4 regions of the Lelliottia nimipressuralis genome follow, and region 1 is predicted to be linked to each of the others. Evidence: predicted binding sites of a transcription regulator. Region 1 holds the regulator's gene; each other region holds the start of a gene.
What was found. Region 1 encodes sigma-54, which starts transcription at its own class of promoters, with help from an activator protein. Its sites were predicted from a motif close to GTTGGCACANNTTTCGCTNT; they were not measured.
Positions count from the first base shown of each region.

Region 1 (5,762 bases):
CTGGTGCTTTCCCGGTGAGTAAAAAACGCTCTTCTGTCGCCTGGGTGAAACGCATTGTGCTGCGCGCGCTGCTGGCGCTTGCAGTGTTCTGGGGCGGTGGCATCGCGCTCTTCAGCATTGTGCCAGTGCCGTTTTCTGCGGTCATGGTTGAGCGCCAGCTCGGCGCATGGCTGACGGGGGATTTCAGCTATGTGGCACACTCGGACTGGGTGAGCATGGACGAAATCTCCCCGTGGATGGGACTGGCGGTTATCGCGGCGGAAGATCAGAAATTCCCGGAACACTGGGGCTTTGACGTCTCGGCGATTGAAAAAGCGCTGGCCCACAATGAACGGAATGAAAATCGCGTGCGCGGTGCTTCGACGCTCTCTCAGCAGACGGCGAAAAACCTGTTTTTATGGGATGGCAGAAGCTGGGTGCGCAAAGGGCTGGAGGCGGGTCTGACGCTGGGCATGGAGACCGTCTGGAGTAAAAAACGCATTCTGACGGTGTATCTCAATATCGCTGAGTTTGGTGATGGGGTGTTTGGCGTGGAGGCGGCGGCACAACGCTATTTCCACAAACCCGCCAGCCGCCTGACTCAAGCCGAGGCCGCACTGCTGGCCGCGGTGTTACCTAACCCGATTCGCTATAAAGCGGATGCGCCGTCAGGGTATGTCCGCAACCGTCAGGCGTGGATCATGCGCCAGATGCGACAGTTGGGTGGAGAAGGGTTTATGACCAGGAATAAATTGTACAGATGAGGACTTAGTCCTCATCAAATCCGGCGTTGAACAGCGCGACGACCGCAGCCAGCGCTTCGACTTCCTGCGGACCGGTCGCTTCCACTTCAATCTGTCGGCCCTTTGCGGAATCCAGCATCAGCAGCGCAATTACGCTGTTGGCTTCTGCTTCCGTGCCTTCATCGTTACGCAGCAGCACTTCCGCATCAAATCCTTGCATCAGTTCAAACAGTTTCATCGCCGGGCGTGCGTGCATGCCCAGCTTGTTGGTGATCTCAACGGTATGTTTTACGGTCATGTTTTACGTTTTTCCAGCGTGCGATGACGAGACTGAACGTTTTTACCGCGTGAGCGGAAGTAATCAGCCAGCTGTTCGGCAATATACACCGAACGATGTTTACCGCCGGTACAACCAATTGCGACCGTCAGGTAGCTACGATTGTTGGTTTCCAGCATAGGTAACCATAGCTCAAGGTAGCTTCGCGTCTGGTAGATAAAATTGTGAACTTCTGTGTGACGATCGAGGAATGCCGCCACGGGCTTGTCCAGACCGGTCATTGGACGCAGTTTCGGGTCCCAGTGCGGGTTCGGCAGGAATCGTACGTCGAAAACATAATCCGCATCGATTGGAATGCCGTGTTTGAAGCCAAAGGATTCGAACACCATGGTCAGCTCGCGCTCGCGTTTACCCAACAGGCGGGTACGCAGCATTTCTGCCAGCTCATGCACGGACATTTCAGAGGTGTCGACGATCAGATCCGCACGGGAACGCAGCGGTTCCAGCAGATCGCTCTCTTCGTCGATGGCACTTTCAAGCGACAGATTCTTGCTGGAAAGGGGGTGTAAACGACGGGTGTCACTGTAGCGACGGATTAGCGTGTTACGGTCAGCGTCAAGGAACAGCAGCTGCGGCGTGAAGTTATCCGGCAGGCTGTTCATCGCCTCTTCAAAGATTTCCGGGGATTCCGGCATGTTGCGCACGTCGATACTGACCGCAGCAGAGATCTGCCGGTCAGCAAGCGTTCGCGCCAGGTCGGGCAGCAGGACAACCGGAAGGTTGTCGACGCAGTAAAATCCCATATCTTCGAGCGCTCGCAGGGCCACGGATTTCCCCGAGCCTGAACGACCGCTGACGATCATCAGCACCATGTTCCGTTTCTCCTCACGACTGCAGATGTGAAGGCCATCTCCTGGTTACGCATCATCCTGATTGCCTTCCGCTTCGGTGATAATTTGGTACAGCTCTTCATCACTTTGGGCTGCGCGCAGACGGCGGCAAATTGTTTTATCCGCCAGACGTTTTGCGACCAGAGAAAGCGTATGCAAATGGGTTTTCGTCTGGTCAGCAGGCACCAGCAGAGCGAAAAGCAAATCAACCGGCTGGTTATCAATCGCATCAAAAGCGATAGGCGTTTCAAGCTGCACAAAAACGCCCACGGCGCGTAATGTGTCTTCTTCCAGTTTGCCATGCGGAATGGCGATGCCATTGCCGATGCCGGTACTGCCCATTTTTTCACGGGTCAGAATGGCCTCAAATACCACCTGAGGCGGCAGGCTTAACTGTTTTGCAGCCAGTTCACTGATAATTTCCAGAGCCCGTTTTTTGCTCTGACAGTGAACGCCACTGCGGGTACATTCCTGGTTAAGGACATTACTCAATTGAAGCGAGGAATCGTTGTTCATCATAATTTCACCTAAGCGCTAACTGTACAAATGGCCTGTTGTGTTTGACAACAGGCCGCCCTGCACCCGTTAACTGCCCGGACAATTAGTGTTGTTTCAGTTTATCTTTATGTTTATTAAGCTGTCGTGCCAGCTTGTCAATCAAGCCGTCGATAGCCGCATACATGTCTTGCCCTTCCGCACTGGCATGGATTTCGCCCCCGTTGACATGCAGGGTTGCGTCCGAGATATGAGTCACTTTCTCCACTTTTAACACAATGTAGACCTGATTGATCCTCTCGAAATACTGCTCCAGTTTGGCGAATTTTGTATTCACAAAATCACGCAAGGCTTCAGTGATCTCGACATTCTGTCCTGTGATGTTGAGCTGCATAGTGTCTTCCTTATCGGTTGTGTCAAACCAGTTGTTTACGCTGGTTAGACGGCGGAATGGATAAAGACTCTCGATACTTCGCAACAGTACGACGTGCCACCATAATACCCTGGTCGGACAGCATGGTGGTTAACTTACTGTCACTCAGTGGCTTCGCGGGGTTTTCCGCGGCGATCAACTTCTTCACCAGTGCGCGAATGGCCGTTGACGAGGCTTCGCCACCGCCTTCGGTATTCACATGGCTGGAGAAGAAATACTTAAGCTCAAAAATACCGCGCGGGCTGTGCAGATATTTCTGCGTAGTCACACGCGAAATGGTCGATTCGTGCATCTCGACGGCCTGGGCGATATCCGCCAGCACCATCGGTTTCATAAACTCTTCGCCCTGATCGAAAAACGCTTGCTGCTGTTCGACGATGCAACGACTCACCCGTAGCAGCGTATCATTTCGGCTCTCAAGGCTTTTGATCAGCCAGCGCGCTTCCTGAAGATTGCTACGAATATATTGATTGTCGGAGTCGTTGCGCACGCTGGTGCACATGGAGGCGTATTGCTGATTGATTTGCAGGCGAGGAATGCTGTCGGAATTCAGTTCAACGGCCCAGCGGCCATTGTGTTTGCGTACCAGAACGTCAGGAATGACGTACTCGGGTTCGCTGGTCTGGATCGACTGTCCGGGGCGTGGATCGAGGGACTGAATCAGATTCACCGCCTCTTTCAGCACATCTTCTTTCAGACGGGTGACGCGCATCAGCGAGCGGAAGTCGTGATTCGCCAGCAGATCGAGGTGATCGCTGATGATCAACCGCGCTTCGTCGATCCACGGCGTCTCTTTCGCAAACTGCGACAGCTGGATCAACAGGCAATCACGCAGATCTTTCGCCGCCACGCCAACCGGGTCAAAGCGCTGGATGCGTTTTAGCACCGCTTCGATCTCATCGAGATCGATATCGCCGTTCCCGATGCTCTCCAGAATATCTTCCAGAGAAACGGTCAAATAGCCGGTGTCATCCACGGCATCGACAATCGAGGTAGCAATCGCGCGATCGGTTTCGGTGAATGGCGTCAGCTCCACCTGCCACATCAGATAATCCTGCAGGGACTGGGTGGTTTCACCCTGATAGACCGGTAGCTCGTCATCCTGGTAATCTGCACGCGTCCCGGAAGGGGTTCCGGCGGTGTAGATTTCATCCCAGCTGGCGTCTAGCGGTAGCTCGTCCGGCATCTCTTTTTGTTCAAGAGCGTCTGCCGTATCAAGCGATTCGGTGTCCTGCTTTTCCTGGGTATCAACCTCGTCATGAAGATCGGTTTGCTCCAGCAGGGGGTTACTGTCCAGCGCCTGCTGGAGTTCCTGCTGAAGTTCTAACGTGGACAGCTGCAACAGACGAATCGCCTGTTGTAGCTGTGGCGTCATCGCCAGTTGCTGGCTGAGCCGTAATTGCAAACCTTGCTTCATGTTCAGAGCGTTTTTCCCCGCTTTGGCGTGACTTAACCTCTACCCTATCAGAGTCTGAAGTCTTCCCCAAGGTACACACGCTTCACATGCTCGTCTTCGAGGATTTCGAGTGGCGTGCCGTGGGCGATTAAATGGCCCTGGCTGACGATATAAGCGCGTTCACAAACTGCCAGCGTTTCACGTACGTTGTGGTCCGTGATGAGCACACCGAGGCCGCTGTCGCGCAAATGCTCGATAATACGTTTGATGTCGATGACGGAGATAGGGTCAACGCCCGCAAAAGGTTCATCCAGCAGGATAAATTTTGGATTCGCGGCAAGCGCACGGGCGATTTCCACGCGGCGGCGTTCACCACCGGACAGCGCCTGACCGAGGCTGTCGCGCAGATGTTCGATGTGGAACTCTTCCATCAGCTCGTTGGCACGATCCTGACGCTGCTCGGAGGTCAAATCGTCACGGATTTGCAGCACGGCCATCAGGTTGTCGAACACGCTCAGACGACGGAAAATCGACGCTTCCTGCGGCAGATAGCCAATACCACGACGCGCGCGCGCATGCAGTGGCAGCAGGCTGATGTCTTCATCATCAATGATAATGTTGCCCGCATCGCGTGAAACGATGCCGACCACCATGTAAAAGGTGGTGGTTTTGCCCGCACCGTTTGGGCCTAACAGGCCCACGATTTCGCCGGAGTTTACGGTCAGACTGACATCTTCCACGACGCGGCGGCCTTTATAGGCTTTGGCGAGGTTCTTTGCAGTTAATGTTGCCATAACGAATTAGTTACTCTTTTTCTGTGCCGGGGCCTGGTCTTTGTTCTTGTCCTGCAGCTGAGACGGAACCAGAACGGTAGTGACGCGCTTACCTTTTTCGCTGAAAGCCTGCATTTTCTGCTCTTTCACCAGATAAGTGATCTTATCGCCGGTGATGTTGCTATCCAGCTGTTCCAGATAGGCATTGCCGGTCAGGATGACGAGATCTTTAGCCAGCTCGTAGTGCATATGAGAGGCGCGGCCTTTCACCGGCTTGCCGTTATCCTGCATCTGATAGAAGGTGGCCGGATTACCGTAGCCATCAATAATCTCTTTGCCCTGCTCGCCGCCCGGACGGGTGACAACCACTTTGTCGGCATTGATTTTGATTGTGCCCTGGGTCATGACGACGTTGCCGGTAAAGGTCACGACGTTACCCTGCATATCAAGCGACTGAGTGTCAGATTCGATATGGATAGGCTGCTCAGTGTCGCCCGTAACAGCAAGCGCGGGGAGACTGGCGGCCAGCAGCGCGCTGGCAATGATAAAGTTAAGGCTGAGTTTGTTTGTTTTGAATTTCATAGGAGGTTCTAACCTTTTCAATCAGCTCGGCGTTTTTGCTGCGTAAGTTCCCGCGCATTCTTAGACCGCTGGAATTAAATGTTGTGCCGTATAACGTCACCAGATCCTGAGACGTGACATCCTGGGTGACCAGGTTGATCTGGGCATTATCCGTAGTAATTTTGCGCAGTTGAGAATCTGGCGTCAGGGCGTTG
Region 1 is NZ_CP167172.1:4,110,315-4,116,076, reverse strand. It holds gene elbB (isoprenoid biosynthesis glyoxalase ElbB) at 1-18, shown strand, start outside; gene mtgA (monofunctional biosynthetic peptidoglycan transglycosylase) at 15-743, shown strand; gene npr (PTS phosphocarrier protein NPr) at 748-1,020, opposite strand; gene rapZ (RNase adapter RapZ) at 1,017-1,871, opposite strand; gene ptsN (PTS IIA-like nitrogen regulatory protein PtsN) at 1,917-2,408, opposite strand; gene hpf (ribosome hibernation promoting factor) at 2,491-2,778, opposite strand; gene rpoN (RNA polymerase factor sigma-54) at 2,801-4,234, opposite strand; gene lptB (LPS export ABC transporter ATP-binding protein) at 4,282-5,007, opposite strand; gene lptA (lipopolysaccharide ABC transporter substrate-binding protein LptA) at 5,014-5,568, opposite strand; gene lptC (LPS export ABC transporter periplasmic protein LptC) at 5,537-5,762, opposite strand, start outside.

Region 2 (5,762 bases), 1.7 Mb from region 1:
GTGGTGGGATATGTGGTGGATGGCGTCACAGAACAACATTACACCACCGCACGGGTGATGATGTGGATCGGCACGCTGGTCCTGACTGCGGTGATTGTCTACCTGCTGCGCTACGTCTGGCGCGTGCTGCTCTTCGGCGCGTCGTATCAGCTCGCCGTGGAGCTACGCGAAGATTTTTATCGTCAGCTTAGCCGCCAGCATCCTGAATTCTACCTGCGCCACCGCACGGGCGATCTGATCGCGCGCGCCACCAACGACGTGGATCGCGTGGTGTTTGCCGCCGGGGAAGGGGTGTTAACCCTGGTTGATTCGCTGGTGATGGGCTGCGCGGTGCTGATCGTGATGTCGACGCAAATCAGCTGGCAGCTTACCCTGCTGGCGCTGCTGCCAATGCCCCTCATGGCGCTGGCGATCAACCGCTTCGGCGAGCAGTTACACGAGCGCTTCAAACTGGCCCAGGCGGCGTTCTCCTCTCTGAACGACAGAACGCAGGAGAGCATGACCAGCATCCGCATGATCAAAGCCTTTGGCCTTGAAGATCGCCAGTCGGCGCAGTTTGCCGCCGATGCCGCAGACACCGGCGCGAAAAACCTGCGCGTGGCGCGAATTGATGCGCGCTTTGACCCGACGATTTATATCGCCATTGGCACCGCCAATCTGCTGGCAATCGGCGGCGGGAGCTGGATGGTGGTCAACGGCTCCATGACCCTCGGTCAGTTGACCAGCTTCGCCATGTATCTTGGGCTGATGATCTGGCCAATGCTGGCGCTGGCGTGGATGTTTAATATCGTCGAACGCGGCAGCGCGGCGTACAGCCGTATTCGCGCGATGCTGGCGGAAGCACCGGTGGTGAACGACGGCAGCGAATCCGTGCCGGAAGGGCGCGGTGTGCTGGAGGTGGCGATTACGGCGTTTTCGTATCCGCAAACCGAACGCCCGACGCTGGAAAACGTCAACTTTACGCTGCGCCCAGGACAGATGCTGGGGATCTGTGGCCCAACCGGTGCCGGGAAAAGCACCGTGCTGTCGCTGATTCAGCGTCACTTTGATGTCACCCAGGGGGACATTTGTTTTCACGATATTCCTCTAACGCGCCTGCAGCTGGACGCCTGGCGCAGCCGCCTGGCGGTCGTCAGTCAGACGCCGTTTTTGTTCTCGGATACGGTTGCCAACAACATCGCGCTGGGCCATCCCACGGCGACGCAGGAAGAGATTGAGCACGTAGCGCGCCTGGCCAGCGTTCATGACGATATTCTGCGCCTGCCGCAGGGTTATGCCACCGAAGTGGGCGAGCGTGGCGTGATGCTGTCGGGTGGGCAGAAACAGCGTATTTCCATTGCGCGTGCGCTGCTGCTGAACGCTGAAATTCTGATCCTCGACGATGCACTCTCCGCGGTCGACGGGCGCACGGAACACCAGATTCTGCATAACCTGCGTCAGTGGGGCGAAGGGCGGACGGTGATTATTAGCGCCCACCGGCTCTCGGCCCTGACGGAAGCGAACGAAATTCTGGTGATGCAGCACGGGCATATTGCCCAGCGCGGGCATCACGATCAGCTTGCGGAACAGCCCGGGTGGTATCGCGATATGCACCGCTATCAACAGCTGGAGGCGGCCCTGGACGACGCGCCAGATCTGAACGAGGAGGCCACCCATGCGTAAGTTTACCCAGTTGTGGCCGACGCTGAAACGCCTGCTGGCCTATGGTTCGCCGTGGCGAAAACCGCTCTCTATCGCGGTGGTGATGCTGTGGGTGGCGGCGATTGCCGAAGTCAGTGGCCCGCTGCTGATCAGCTATTTCATCGACAACATGGTCGCCAAAAGCTATCTGCCGCTGGGACTGGTTGCCGGGCTGGGCGCGGCTTACGTCGGGCTTCAGCTGCTGGCGGCGTCGTTGCACTATGCTCAGTCGCTGCTGTTTAACCAGGCGGCGGTCGGCGTAGTACAACAGCTGCGCACCGACGTGATGGATGCGGCCCTGCGCCAGCCCTTGAGCGAGTTTGATACTCAGCCCGTCGGGCAAGTGATCTCCCGCGTCACCAACGATACGGAAGTGATCCGCGACCTGTACGTGACCGTGGTCGCCACGGTGCTGCGCAGTGCCGCGCTCGTCGGCGCCATGCTGGTGGCGATGTTCAGCCTCGACTGGCGTATGGCGCTGGTGGCAATCACCATCTTCCCGGCGGTGCTGATCGTCATGGTGATTTACCAGCGCTACAGCACGCCGATTGTGCGCCGGGTTCGCGCTTATCTGGCGGACATTAACGACGGTTTTAACGAAGTCATCAACGGCATGAGCGTGATTCAGCAGTTCCGCCAGCAGGCACGTTTTGGCGAACGCATGGGCGAGGCGAGCCGCTCGCACTATATGGCGCGCATGCAAACCCTGCGTCTGGATGGTTTCCTCCTGCGTCCGCTGCTGAGCCTGTTTTCGGCGCTGGTGCTGTGCGGTCTGCTGATGCTGTTTGGTTTCGGCGCGGGCGGCACAATTGAAGTGGGTGTGCTGTACGCATTTATCAGCTACCTCGGGCGTCTGAACGAGCCGCTGATCGAACTGACGACACAGCAATCCATTCTGCAGCAGGCGGTGGTCGCCGGTGAACGCGTCTTCGAGCTGATGGATCGTCCACGACAAACCTACGGCGACGACGAGCGCGAACTGAAAAGCGGCACGATCGAGATCGATCATGCCTCCTTTGCCTATCGCGAAGATCGTCTGGTGCTGCAGGACATTCATCTTGATATCCCGTCGCGCAGCTTTGTCGCGCTGGTGGGGCATACGGGCAGCGGCAAAAGTACCCTCGCCAGCCTGCTGATGGGGTATTACCCGCTTACGAGCGGTGAAATCCGTCTTGATGGCCGTCCGCTCTCCACCCTGAGCCACGACGTGCTGCGCAAGGGGATTGCGATGGTGCAGCAGGACCCGGTAGTAATGGCCGACTCCTTCTTTGCCAACGTTACTCTGGGCCGTCCGTTTAGCGAAGCGCAGGTCTGGGCGGTGCTGGAGAAAGTCCAGCTGGCAGAGCTGGCACGCACCATGAGCGATGGGATCTACACCAAACTGGGCGAGCAGGGGAATAACCTCTCCGTGGGGCAGAAGCAGCTGCTGGCGCTGGCGCGAGTCTTGATTGAAACGCCGCAGGTGCTCATTCTCGACGAAGCGACGGCCAGCATTGATTCCGGCACCGAGCAGGCCATTCAGCAGGCGCTGGCGGAAGTGCGGGAGAAGACCACGCTGGTGGTGATTGCGCACCGTCTCTCGACGATTGTTGATGCTGATACCATTCTGGTGCTGCATCGCGGGCAAGCCGTCGAGCGCGGCACGCATCGCGAGCTGCTGGAAGCGAAAGGACGATACTGGCAAATGTACCAGCTGCAGCTGGCCGGAGAAGAGCTGGCCGCCAGCACGCGCGAAGAGGAGTCTCTGAGCGCCTGATGCACCAAAATTAAGCACCGCGCTAACAGGGATTTCTGTTGGTGCAAAAATGAAACGCACCCTGCACTGTCATGGTGCGTTTTTTTTATCCATTTCTTCAGAAGTGCCATTTCCTGCCTTTCCCGCCTGATTTCTTCGCCTTTTCAAACTCTGGCACACCCCTTGCAATACCTCTGTTGTAAAACGCGGCCATTATCGAATTCTGACTGGAGAGGAACTATGAAGCTGGTTACGGTTGTCATCAAACCATTCAAACTCGAAGACGTTCGTGAAGCACTGTCTTCAATGGGGATTCAGGGACTGACGGTTACCGAAGTGAAAGGCTTTGGTCGTCAGAAGGGCCATGCGGAGCTTTATCGCGGAGCCGAATACAGCGTCAACTTCCTGCCTAAAGTGAAGATTGATGTGGCTATCGCTGACGATCAACTCGATGAGGTGATTGATGTGGTGAGCAAAGCGGCTTACACCGGAAAAATTGGCGACGGCAAAATTTTCGTTGCCGAATTGCAGCGCGTCATTCGCATCCGTACGGGCGAAGCTGACGAAGCTGCACTGTAAGTAACTCCTGGCACACAGTGATAGGGATCGAGAAAATGAAGAAAGCAACAATCAAAACAGCTCTGGGGTCTCTGGCACTGCTGCCGGGCCTGGCGATGGCGGCTCCTGCGGTAGCCGACAAGGCGGATAACGCCTTTATGATGATCTGCACCGCGCTGGTGCTGTTCATGACAATTCCGGGCATCGCGCTGTTTTACGGCGGTCTGATCCGCGGTAAGAACGTGCTGTCCATGCTGACGCAGGTCGCAGTGACTTTCGCGCTGGTCTGCGTCCTGTGGGTAGTTTACGGCTACTCGCTGGCCTTCGGCGAAGGCAACGCCTTCTTCGGCAACTTCAACTGGGCGATGCTGAAAAATATCCAGCTGACTGCCCTGATGGGGAGCTTCTATCAGTACATCCACGTGGCGTTCCAGGGGTCATTCGCCTGTATCACCGTCGGCCTGATCGTCGGCGCGCTGGCAGAACGTATTCGTTTCTCCGCCGTGCTGATCTTCGTGGTGGTATGGCTGACACTCTCTTATGTGCCGATTGCGCACATGGTCTGGGGCGGCGGTCTGCTGGCGTCTCACGGTGCGCTGGACTTCGCAGGCGGCACGGTGGTGCATATTAACGCTGCGGTTGCAGGACTGGTCGGGGCATACCTGATTGGCAAGCGTGTGGGCTTTGGCAAAGAGGCGTTTAAACCGCACAACCTGCCGATGGTCTTCACCGGTACGGCAATCCTCTATTTTGGCTGGTTCGGTTTCAACGCCGGTTCAGCAAGTGCTGCAAACGAAATCGCCGCGCTGGCCTTCGTAAATACCGTGGTAGCCACCGCAGGCGCAATCCTCTCCTGGGTGTTTGGTGAGTGGGTGGTACGCGGTAAACCATCCCTGCTGGGCGCCTGTTCCGGTGCGATTGCCGGTCTGGTTGGCATCACCCCGGCGTGTGGTTATGTCGGTGTCGGCGGCGCGCTGCTGATTGGTATCGTCGCCGGTCTGGCGGGTCTGTGGGGCGTAACGGCGCTGAAACGCGTTCTGCGTGTCGATGACCCGTGTGATGTGTTCGGTGTGCACGGCGTGTGCGGTATCGTTGGCTGCATCATGACCGGTATCTTCGCCGCGACGTCCCTCGGTGGCGTAGGGTACGCAGAAGGCGTGACCATGGGCCATCAGCTGCTGGTTCAGCTGGAAAGTATCGCCATCACTATCGTCTGGTCGGGTGTTGTGGCCTTCATTGGCTACAAACTGGCGGACATGACCGTTGGCCTGCGTGTACCGGAAGAGCAAGAGCGCGAAGGGCTGGATGTGAACAGCCACGGCGAGAATGCGTACAACGCCTGAGCTGATTGAGTTTCTCCTGTAGCAAAAAGCCTCCCGATGGGAGGCTTTATTTTTTCCCTCAGTCACGGACCGTCACGAGAAGAGGGCGAGGTAAGGGCACAGATTATCCCCGGTTTCGCATTACCCCTTCCTGCACCGTAGAGGCAACCAGCACGCCATCCTGCGTATAAAACTCCCCGCGAACAAACCCGCGCGCGCTCGACGCCGACGTGCTTTCCACGCTGTACAGGAGCCATTCGTTCATGTCGAACGGACGATGGAACCACATGGAGTGGTCGATGGTTGCGACCTGCATCCCTTTTTCGAGGAAGCCCACGCCGTGCGGCTGTAGCGCCACCGGCAGGAAGTTGAAATCTGACGCATAGCCCAGCAGATACTGGTGAACGCGAAGATCCTGCGGCATTGCACCGTTGGCACGGATCCACACCTGACGTTTTGGCTCGGCG
Region 2 is NZ_CP167172.1:1,088,702-1,094,463, forward strand. It holds gene ACB496_RS05070 (SmdA family multidrug ABC transporter permease/ATP-binding protein) at 1-1,662, shown strand, start outside; gene ACB496_RS05075 (SmdB family multidrug efflux ABC transporter permease/ATP-binding protein) at 1,655-3,436, shown strand; gene glnK (P-II family nitrogen regulator) at 3,656-3,994, shown strand; gene amtB (ammonium transporter AmtB) at 4,030-5,316, shown strand; gene tesB (acyl-CoA thioesterase II) at 5,420-5,762, opposite strand, start outside.
Region 2: a site for sigma-54 is predicted at 3,586-3,605, ahead of glnK (P-II family nitrogen regulator). Genes of this name have one in related genera too.

Region 3 (5,762 bases), 490 kb from region 1:
GTGGCGAAGGCACAGGCGCAGAGCGCCAGCAGCAGCGGAACGGTGCGGGTAACCGGCCAGTGATAAACCGTGTCAGTGATAAAGCTGATATGGGTGGAACCCGCGACCTGCGCGGCTACCCACAGGCCCAGCAGCAGGATCGGTTCCACCAGCACGCCGAGCATCGCTTCACGGCTGGCGCCGATACCTGTAAACGGACTGCCCGTATCCAGCCCTGCAATCGCAAAGAAAAAGCGCGCGATAGCGAAGAGATAGATCAGGGTGATCAGATCGCCGAGCACCGGCAGCGGCGACGCGACGGTCACCACCGGCAGCGCGGTGGCGATGGTCAGCATCACGCCGACCATCACGAACGGCGTCAGGCGGAACACCCAGCCGGACGCATCCGGGGCGATGCTCTGACGACCCATCAGTTTGATGAGATCGCGGTACTCCTGAAGCACGCCTGGACCGCGACGATTGTGCATCCGGGCGCGGGCCACGCGGGTAATGCCCGAAAGCAGTGGCGCAACGGCGAATAACACCAGCGCCTGAAGTAATGCCAGTAACAGACTCATGTCAGGCTCCTCGTGAAATCACAATCACCACCAGCACCGCCAGCTCGATCACGGCGAGACGACGGAACAGCGTCGGTGCAGCCGCGCTTTGCCAGCCGGGGATCACCTTCACCGGGTTCAGCGCGTGGCGCAGTTTCAGGACAAAGGCGAAGTTCTCTTTCACCGGCATCGCAAAACCGTGGGCGGTGATAACCATCGATTGTTCGTGCTCGTACCCGCACGCCCATGCCGTACCGCGTGAGCGCGCAGGCAGACGGTCGCGTTTGAAGAACATCATCAGCACCAGCGGCAACAGCGGCGCAGCGATCAGCAGCAGGGCAATCATCGGCTGGGAAACGGCGGTGTGCGCGGTCGTGAGCGGTAGCGGAACCGCACTCCCCAGCAGCGGCAGCAGCCACGGCGCGGCAACCCCACCCGCGATGCAACACAGGGCCAGCAGAACCACGCTTGCGGTCATCAGCGCCGGTGCACTGCGGGCATTTTCTGCCTCCGGAGTGCGCGGTGCGCCAAGGAAGGTGACGCCGTAGACTTTCGCCATACACATCACCGCCAGCGCGCCGGTGATCGCGAGGCCGACCGCCAGCATTGGCCCGAGCAGACGGGCAATAAAGAGGTCGCTCTGACCCAGCGCAAAGAAGGACTGGTAGATCACCCACTCACCGGCAAAACCGTTGAGCGGCGGAAGTGCGGCCATCGCCATCAGCCCCACCAGCATCGGGAGCGAAATCAGCGGCATTTTTTTGCCGATACCGCCCAGCTTTTCGATATCGCGATGCCCGGTGCGGAACCAGACGCTGCCCGCCCCCAGGAATAGGGTGCTTTTAAACAGGCTATGGTTAACAAGATGGTACAGCCCGCCGATAAACCCGGCGGCGACCAGCGCCGGATGGTTCAGTGCCAGCCCCGTCACACCCGCGCCTAAGCCAAGCAGGATGATGCCGATGTTTTCCAGGGTGTGATACGCCAGCAGACGCTGGATGTTGTGCTCCATCAGGGCGTACAGCCCGCCGACAAAAGCGGTGATCATCCCGGCAATCAACAGCACCACGCCCCACCACAGCGGCGGTTGGCCACCGATAAGCGAAAGCGTGAGGATGCCAAACAGACCGACTTTCATCACCACCGTCGAGAACAGCGTCGCGGCAGGCGCTGAAGCAGTAGCATGCGCCTGCGGCACCCAGCCGTGCAGCGGAATAATTCCCGCCAGCAGACCAAAGCCGACCACGCCAGAAAGCCAGATATCGGCCCCAAACGGCAGCAACTGCGCGCGGGCGCTGAGCAGATCCAGGTCAAGCGTGCCGTAGCGCTGCCACACCAGCCAGCAGGTGAGCGCCAGCAAAAGGGTGCCGAGACGCCCCAGGAAAAACCACAGTTTGCCGGATGGGCTGCATCCCGTGAGGAACACCCCGCACAGCGCCATGATCTCCGCCATTACGACCAGCGCGGCCAGGTTGCTGGCCACCACGGTACAGACGGCGGCGGCGAGCAGCAGATTGACCAGCAGGCCGTTTGGTTTGGTCTGCGGGTGACGGTGCCAGTCAATATTAAACAGACTGACAAACAGCCCGCACAGGCCAAAGGTCACCAGCCAGATCGCATTCAGCGGCGTGAGCTGAAGAGTGTGGCGAATCAGCGGCATGACGCCTTCTGCATGGACACCCTGCGTCAACACCATGAATCCGGCTATCGCCGTGATGACACTCCCCGCTGCGCCGCCGATTCCGGCAATCCATCCGCTGAGGGTTTTGTGAAAAGAGAAGACCAGCGCCAGCACCGCCGTCGCAGCAAAGCAGGCTACGGCGCTGTTAATCAGATAGACAGCGTTCATTTCGCCCCCTCGTTTTGCGCCTGAAACAGCGACAGATCGCCAAAGTCGGTATTAATGGTCAGTTCGCGTTTGCGCTTACTGGTGCGAGCGATATCGTGGATATTGACCAGAATCAGCGCTTTGGTCGGGCAGGTGCGTACGCAGGCGGGGCCTTGTTCGTCAAAGCTGCACAGATCGCACTTCACCGCCACGGCGCGCACGCCCGGCACCCAGTCCAGCAGGGAACTGACGCGAGCCGGTGCGGGAGGCGCAGGCGGCGCTTTTGGCGAATTGGCATTCGCCGGAATATGCAGCGGGCGGCTGCCAGAAAATTCAATCGCGCCAAACGGGCAGGCGATGCCGCAAAGTTTGCAGCTTACGCACAGGCTTTCGTTCAACTGAACAGCGCCATCGATACGGTTGATGGCATTCACAGGACAGACGCCCGCACAGGGAGCATCCTCACATTGATGGCAGAGCTGCGGGGCAGACTCTTTTTCATTACGCATAACGCGCAGGCGCGGCATGGACTGCAGCCCGTGCAGGCGGTGTGTTTCGGAACACGCCGCTTCACAGGTGTGGCAGCCAATACAGACCGTCGAGTCAGCAATTACAAAACGGTTCACCGGGTAGTCCTCAGGACAGTGTCATTTTTGACGACGGACGTGCCATATCGACACATCTCGACACGCAAGCATCAGGCCGTGTGCGGTTCGCTGGTAAGCGACTGCAGATTCACCGGCAAATTGTGCTCGACCGCGGAATAGAGGCCGTTGTAAACCGGCGCGATTTTTTCCAGATAGTGTTCAAGCACCTGGTGGCGATCGCGGGTGCTAACGTGGCCGTCAACCATGCCGTCGATCATCAGCTGCGCCTGGGCAATCCGCTGTCTGTCGCCGTCTTTGGTCTCGACGTGATACTCAATGACGTGGCTGTTAAAGGCATCGGCCAGGGTGACGTAAATCGTAAAATGGCCGAACAGGATGAAGCACAAATCCTCTTGCGCCGCACAGCTCATCGCGTGGTGCAGATGGGCTTTTGACAGGGTGATGCCCTGAACCAGTGAGTTGCAGTAGAGGTGCCACTGCTCCTGTAATTGTTGATGGCGTTGCGCGATGTAATCCGCTTTTTCGCTAAGTTCCCAAATAGTCATCTCAGATATCCGGTTAATGGAGATAGCGGCTGTTAAGCAGATTTTGTGCCAGTTTTTATCTTGCTGATAATTAACGATTTAAAAATAAAACAGACTGTCAAAATGCGTGTGTCGACGTGTCATTTCGTCAGCGCCGTCATCGACACTCCCTTTCCTAAATCAGGCTGGCATCGTTATTGCATCACCGCCCCAAATCACCGAGGAGGCGTCATGCACGAAATCACCCTCTGCCAGCGAGCGCTGGAACTTATCGAACAGCAGGCGAAGCAGCACCACGCAAAACGCGTCACTGGCGTATGGCTCAAAGTCGGGGCGTTTTCCTGCGTCGAGCCAAGTGCCCTCACCTTTTGCTTTGAGCTGGTATGTCGCGACACGCTGGCAGAAGGCTGCGAGCTGCATCTCGAAGAGCAGCAGGCCGAATGCTGGTGCGAGACCTGCCAGCAGTACGTCACGTTGCTGTCATCGAAAGTGCGAAGCTGCCCGCAGTGTCAGAACATCGGGCTTCGCATCGTCGCGGACGACGGTTTGCAGATCCAGCGCCTCGAAATAGACCAGGAGTAAATCATGTGTAGTACCTGCGGTTGCGCCGAAGGCAACCTGTATATCGAAGGGGACGAGCATCGCCCCCACTCCGCGTTTCGCTCCGCGCCCTTCTCTCCCGCCCCGCGCAAAGTGGCGGCACTGACCGGCATCACTTTTGCCCCGAAGCAGTCTGACGCGGGCGATCTGCACTACGGCCACGGCGAAGCGGGCACGCATGCGCCGGGCATGAGCCAGCGCAAAATGCTGGAGGTCGAAATCAACGTGCTGGATAAGAACAACCAACTCGCCGCCTGCAACCGTGCGCGTTTCGCCGCTCGCCAGCAATTAGTGCTGAACCTGGTGTCCAGCCCCGGTTCCGGTAAAACCACGCTGCTGACGGAAACCCTGAAGCGTCTGAATCACCGCGTCTCCTGCGCGGTGATTGAAGGGGATCAGCAGACCGTTAATGACGCGGCGCGCATTCGTGAAACCGGCACCCCGGCCATTCAGGTGAATACGGGTAAAGGCTGTCATCTGGATGCGCAGATGATTGCCGACGCCGCGCCGCGTCTGCCTCTTGCCGATAACGGCATTCTGTTTATCGAAAACGTCGGCAATCTGGTCTGCCCGGCCAGTTTTGATCTCGGCGAACGGCATAAAGTGGCGGTGCTGTCGGTGACGGAGGGCGAGGACAAGCCGCTGAAATATCCGCATATGTTTGCCGCCGCCTCGCTGATGTTGCTTAACAAAGTCGACCTGCTGCCCTATCTCAATTTTGACGTAGAGAAGTGCCTGGCCTTTGCCCGGGAAGTAAACCCGGAGATTGAAATTTTGCCGGTTTCCGCCACCAAGGGCGACGGCATGGAGAGCTGGCTGGCCTGGCTGGAGAACGAACGATGTGCATAGGCGTTCCGGGACACATCCGCGATATCGACGGTAATCTGGCCAAAGTGGACGTCTGCGGCATATTGCGCGATGTCGATTTAACGCTGGTGGGCGCGGTTGACGAAAACGGTGCCTCGCGCCTCGGCCAGTGGGTTCTGGTGCACGTCGGTTTTGCCATGAGCGTGATTAACGAAGCCGAGGCCCGTGACACCCTGGCGGCGCTGCAAAATATGTTTGAAGTGGAGCCAGACGTCGGCGTCCTGCTGTTTGGCGAGGAGCGATAAATCATGCGCTACGTTGATGAATATCGCGCGCCGGAACAGGTGATGCAGCTTATCGCGCACCTTAAAACGCGCGCTGCCCGGCTGGATTACACCGCAGAGCGCCCGCTGCGCATCATGGAAGTGTGCGGCGGCCACACCCATGCGATCTTTAAATTCGGTCTCGATCAGCTCCTGCCCGATAACATCGAATTTATCCACGGCCCTGGCTGTCCGGTGTGCGTGCTGCCGATGGGCCGCATCGACAGCTGCATTGAGATTGCCCGCCAGCCGGACGTCATTTTTTGCACCTTTGGCGACGCGATGCGCGTACCGGGGAAAAACGGTTCGCTGATGCAGGCCCGCGCACACGGCGCGGATGTGCGTATCGTCTACTCGCCGATGGATGCACTTAAGCTGGCGGCAGAGAATCCGGCACGCAAAGTGGTCTTTTTCGGCCTGGGGTTTGAAACCACCATGCCCGCCACGGCCATCACCCTACAGCAAGCAAAAGCGCAGAAGCTGACCAACTTTTTCTTTTTCTGTCAGCATATTACGCTTATCCCAACCCTGCGCAG
Region 3 is NZ_CP167172.1:3,619,712-3,625,473, forward strand. It holds gene ACB496_RS17385 (respiratory chain complex I subunit 1 family protein) at 1-557, opposite strand, end outside; gene hycC (formate hydrogenlyase subunit 3) at 559-2,385, opposite strand; gene ACB496_RS17395 (4Fe-4S dicluster domain-containing protein) at 2,382-2,990, opposite strand; gene hycA (formate hydrogenlyase regulator HycA) at 3,062-3,517, opposite strand; gene hypA (hydrogenase maturation nickel metallochaperone HypA) at 3,728-4,078, shown strand; gene hypB (hydrogenase nickel incorporation protein HypB) at 4,082-4,945, shown strand; gene ACB496_RS17415 (HypC/HybG/HupF family hydrogenase formation chaperone) at 4,936-5,208, shown strand; gene hypD (hydrogenase formation protein HypD) at 5,212-5,762, shown strand, end outside.
Region 3: a site for sigma-54 is predicted at 3,551-3,570, ahead of hycA (formate hydrogenlyase regulator HycA). Genes of this name have one in related genera too.

Region 4 (5,762 bases), 530 kb from region 1:
GGCCTGATAAATTCGCGCCTCAGGTTTGCGCATGCCCATCTCCTGAGACAGGTAAATTTTATCTGCAGCGTGCTGGATTTGCGGATACTCGCCAGGCCAGAACGTGGTGTGCAGACGGTTGGTATTGGACAGCACGACCACGCGATGCCCCTGCTCACGAAGCTTGTTCATGGTGTCGATGATCTCCGGGCGAAGTGCCACAAATACCGCCTGCCAGCCGTGAGCGAACTGCTCGTAGCTCAAGGGCAGATCCATCTCGTGACACATGGCTTCAGCGAAGGCTTCATCGCTGATTTCCCCCCGCTCATGCTGGTGAAACGCCTCTCCCATGGTGAAATTCTGTTTCAGGGTCGCCAGCGGCACACGGCTAAAATCGCTCCATGCACCCAGCACTCGATTAAAATCGATATCGACGATGACATTTCCTAAGTCAAAGATATAAAGCATGTTTATCTCCTTCGCGCCGTGGAGAAATAACTGTAGCGGGAAAGATAAGCTTTGGCTATGCGTCAGATTCAGCTTAGCGCATGAGAGCGTTAGGGAATTCACTCCAATAAAAAAGCCGCTGATATTCAGCGGCTTTTCGCACGACGTACCTCAGAGAGGAGTCGTATTAGTCTTTGCTGCCACGGCCCGCACGTTTACGGTCGTTCTCAGTCAGGTGACGTTTACGGATACGTACGGAGGTAGGAGTAACTTCTACCAGTTCGTCGTCATCGATAAATTCCAGAGCCTGCTCAAGAGACATTTTCTGTGCTGGAACCAGCGTGGTGGCTTCGTCAGTACCGGAAGCACGCATGTTGGTCAGTTTCTTACCGGTCAGGCAGTTTACAGTCAGGTCGTTAGAACGACTGTGAATACCGATGATCTGGCCTTCGTAAACTTCTGCACCGTGACCCAGGAACAGCTTACCGCGGTCCTGCAGGCTGAACAGTGCGAACGCAACTGCTTTACCCTGGCCGTTAGAGATCAGCACGCCGTTCTGGCGCTGGCCGATTTCACCCGGTTTAACGTCATCGTAGTGGCTGAAGGTGGAGTACAGCAGACCGGTACCGGAGGTCATGGTCATGAACTCGGTACGGAAGCCGATCAGGCCACGTGCCGGGATCAGGTAATCCAGACGAATACGGCCTTTGCCGTCAGGGATCATGTCTTTGACATCGCCCTTACGCTCGCCCATTGCCTGCATCACAGAACCCTGGTGCTGTTCTTCGATATCCAGCGTCACGTTCTCGAACGGCTCTTGCATACGGCCATCGATCATACGGTTGATAACTTTCGGACGGGACACAGCCAGTTCGAAGCCTTCACGACGCATGTTTTCGATAAGAACGGACAGGTGCAGCTCACCACGACCGGATACACGGAACGCGTCCGCATCTTCGGTTTCTTCAACGCGCAGCGCAACGTTGTGCACCAGCTCTTTGTTCAGGCGGTCAAGGATCTGACGAGAGGTAACGTATTTACCTTCTTTGCCACAGAACGGAGAGGTGTTGACGTTGAAGAACATGGTTACAGTCGGTTCATCAACAGACAGTGCTGGCAGTGCTTCAACGTTTTGCGGATCGCAAAGGGTGTCGGAGATGTTCAGCTCGCCCAGACCGGTGATCGCGATGATGTCGCCAGCTTCAGCTTCGGTGGATTCAATACGCTCCAGACCGAGGTGAGTCAGAACTTTGCCGACTTTACCGTTGCGGGTTTTACCTTCGCTGTCGATGACAGTGACTTGCTGGTTAGGCTTCACTTTACCGCGCTTGATGCGACCGATGCCGATTACGCCAACGTAGTTGTTGTAATCCAACTGGGAGATCTGCATCTGGAACGGACCATCGAGGTCAACGCTTGGTGCTTTAACGTGGTCAACAATCGCCTGGTACAGCGGGGTCATGTCTTCCGCCATATCAGTGTGGTCGTTGCCCGCGATACCCATCAGTGCTGATGCATAGATGATTGGGAAATCAAGTTGCTCGTCGCTTGCGTCGAGGTTAACGAACAGGTCAAACACCTGATCCACAACCCAGTCAGGACGCGCGCCAGGACGGTCAACTTTGTTGATAACCACGATTGGCTTCAAACCATGGGCGAATGCCTTTTTGGTTACAAAGCGCGTCTGCGGCATTGGGCCATCCATTGCGTCAACGACCAGCAGAACGGAGTCTACCATGGACATTACACGTTCAACTTCACCACCGAAGTCGGCGTGGCCTGGGGTATCAACGATGTTGATACGGTAGTCATTCCATTTGATAGCGGTGTTTTTAGCGAGGATGGTAATCCCACGCTCTTTCTCCAAATCGTTGGAGTCCATCACGCGTTCGGTGGCTTCAGCACGTTCATTACTGAAGGTACCGGATTGCTGCAGCAGCTTGTCAACCAGGGTAGTTTTACCATGGTCAACGTGCGCGATGATGGCGATATTACGCAGATTTTCGATCACAACTTTGCCTCAGGCATTTAGAAATAGCGCGTTATTGTACACGGATTAATCGCAGGACTAAACAGGATCACAAACATCCTCCGCAAACAAGTATCGCAGAGTTGCTTTGTGATCGCTTTCACGCAGCGTAAAAAGTGCACTTTAACGGAAATTGCACCAATATGGTGCTCAATGTTCACACTGAAGCACTATACTGGTGCAAGATGACTATCGTGGTGCAGCTCATTTGCACTATGACGTGCATGATAACGCCTTTTTGGGGTGATTTAAAAGTTGGCACAGATTTCGCTTTATAAAAATACGGCAAAAACATGGCGACCACGCCAGCCTTACACAGAATTGAAGACCTCGTTACCACGACGACAATGACCAATCCGGGAGAGTTACGTATGTCCGCTGAACACGTTTTGACGATGCTGAACGAACACGAAGTGAAGTTTGTTGATCTGCGCTTCACTGATACCAAAGGTAAAGAACAGCACGTCACAATTCCTGCTCACCAGGTAAATGCCGAATTCTTTGAAGAAGGCAAAATGTTTGACGGCTCCTCAATCGGCGGCTGGAAAGGTATCAACGAATCCGACATGGTTCTGATGCCAGACGCAACCACTGCGCTCATTGACCCGTTCTACGAAGAGTCTACCCTGATTATTCGCTGCGACATCCTCGAGCCAGGCACGCTGCAGGGCTACGACCGCGACCCACGCTCCATCGCTAAACGCGCGGAAGAGTACCTGCGTTCTACCGGTATCGCGGACACCGTGCTGTTCGGGCCAGAACCAGAATTCTTCCTGTTTGACGATATTCGCTTTGGTGCGTCTATCTCCGGTTCTCACGTAGCTATCGACGATATCGAAGGCGCATGGAACTCCTCCACCAAATACGAAGGTGGTAACAAAGGTCACCGTCCAGGCGTGAAAGGCGGTTACTTCCCGGTTCCTCCGGTCGACTCTTCTCAGGACATCCGTTCTACCATGTGTCTGATCATGGAAGAGATGGGCCTGGTTGTTGAAGCGCATCACCACGAAGTGGCGACTGCGGGTCAGAACGAAATCGCAACCCGCTTTAACACCATGACCAAAAAAGCGGATGAGATTCAGATCTACAAATATGTGGTTCACAACGTTGCACACCGCTTTGGTAAAACTGCGACCTTTATGCCAAAACCTATGTTCGGCGATAACGGTTCCGGTATGCACTGCCACATGTCTCTCTCCAAGAACGGGACTAACCTGTTCTCTGGTGACAAATATGCGGGTCTGTCCGAGCAGGCGCTGTTCTACATCGGTGGTGTCATCAAGCACGCTAAAGCGATCAACGCCCTGGCGAACCCAACCACCAACTCCTACAAGCGTCTGGTCCCAGGCTACGAAGCTCCAGTAATGCTGGCTTACTCTGCCCGTAACCGTTCTGCTTCTATCCGTATTCCAGTGGTTGCGTCTCCAAAAGCGCGTCGTATCGAAGTGCGCTTCCCGGACCCAGCGGCTAACCCATACCTGTGCTTCGCAGCGCTGCTGATGGCTGGTCTTGATGGTATCAAGAACAAGATCCACCCAGGCGAAGCGATGGACAAAAACCTGTACGACCTGCCTCCAGAAGAAGCAAAAGAGATCCCACAGGTTGCCGGTTCTCTGGAAGAAGCACTGAACGCGCTGGACGCTGACCGTGAGTTCCTGACTGCTGGCGGTGTGTTCACTGACGACGCTATCGATGCTTACATCGCACTGCGTATTGAAGAGAACGACCGCGTTCGCATGACGCCACACCCGGTTGAGTTCGAACTGTACTACAGCGTTTAATTTTCATCTGATTCACCGTCTTTCTTGTCGCTACGGTGGCAAGAAAGACGCAGAAGATTTTTTTGTTGCCGTGGAAACTTTTAGCCCATCTTCGGATGGGCTTTTTTCTCCACCAACAACCTGATCTCACGCGCTTTTTACCACTAAAACGCTATACTGCACTAAATTAGTGCACCCAACTCCAGGAGACTGCTTAATGGCAACTGGCACGCTGCCCGATGCTGGGCAGATCCTCAATTCTTTAATCAACAGTATCTTACTGGTCGACGACGAGCTGGCGGTCCATTACGCCAATCCTGCGGCGCAGCAGCTGCTCGCCCAAAGCTCGCGTAAATTATTTGGTACCCCACTCCCGGAACTGTTGAGCTATTTTTCGCTGAATATTGCGTTGATGCAGGAAAGTTTATCGGCAGGCCAGGGCTTTACCGATAACGAAGTGACCCTGGTGATCGACGGGCGCTCGCACATTCTCTCCCTCACGGCGCAACGTCTGCCGGAAGGATTAATTCTGCTGGAAATGGCGCCGATGGATAATCTGCGCCGTTTGAGCCAGGAGCAGCTCCAGCACGCACAGCAAATCGCTGCGCGCGATCTGGTGCGGGGGCTTGCCCATGAGATTAAAAACCCGCTGGGAGGCCTCCGAGGCGCTGCACAGCTGTTAACCAAAGCACTGCCGGACCCGGCGCTGGCCGAATACACCAACGTCATCATTGAACAGGCCGATCGCCTGCGCAATCTGGTGGACCGTCTGCTTGGGCCGCAGCAGCCAGGCATGCACGTTACCGAGAGCATCCACAAAGTGGCTGAGCGGGTGGTGAAGCTGGTGTCGATGGAGTTGCCTGCCAACGTTACGCTGGTGCGCGATTACGATCCGAGTCTGCCGGAATTGCCGCACGATCCCGACCAGATTGAACAGGTTCTGCTGAATGTTGTGCGTAACGCGCTGCAAGCCTTAGGTGCGGATGGCGGGCAAATCATTCTGCGTACGCGTACCGCGTTCCAGCTGACGCTGCATGGCGTGCGCTATCGCCTCGCCGCCCGAATCGACGTAGAAGACAACGGGCCAGGAATTCCGCCGCATCTGCAGGACACGCTTTTCTACCCGATGGTGAGCGGCCGCGAGGGCGGAACCGGGCTGGGATTGTCCATCGCCCGTAATTTGATTGACCAACACTCCGGCAAAATTGAATTTACCAGTTGGCCGGGTCATACCGAGTTTTCGGTTTACCTGCCAATAAAAAAATAAAGGTGACGACGATGCAACGAGGGATAGTCTGGGTAGTCGATGATGATAGCTCCATCCGCTGGGTGCTTGAACGCGCGCTTACCGGAGCAGGATTAAACTGCACCACCTTTGAAAGCGGTAGCGAAGTGCTTGATGCGCTCATCACTAAAACCCCGGACGTGCTGCTTTCGGATATCCGGATGCCGGGGATGGACGGGCTTGCGTTGCTAAAGCAGATTAAGCAACGTCATCCGATGCTTCCGGTCATCATAATGACTGCTCACTCCGATCTGGATGCCGC
Region 4 is NZ_CP167172.1:4,638,322-4,644,083, forward strand. It holds gene yihX (glucose-1-phosphatase) at 1-447, opposite strand, end outside; gene typA (ribosome-dependent GTPase TypA) at 614-2,437, opposite strand; gene glnA (glutamate--ammonia ligase) at 2,827-4,236, shown strand; gene glnL (nitrogen regulation protein NR(II)) at 4,433-5,482, shown strand; gene glnG (nitrogen regulation protein NR(I)) at 5,494-5,762, shown strand, end outside.
Region 4: a site for sigma-54 is predicted at 2,710-2,729, ahead of glnA (glutamate--ammonia ligase). Genes of this name have one in related genera too.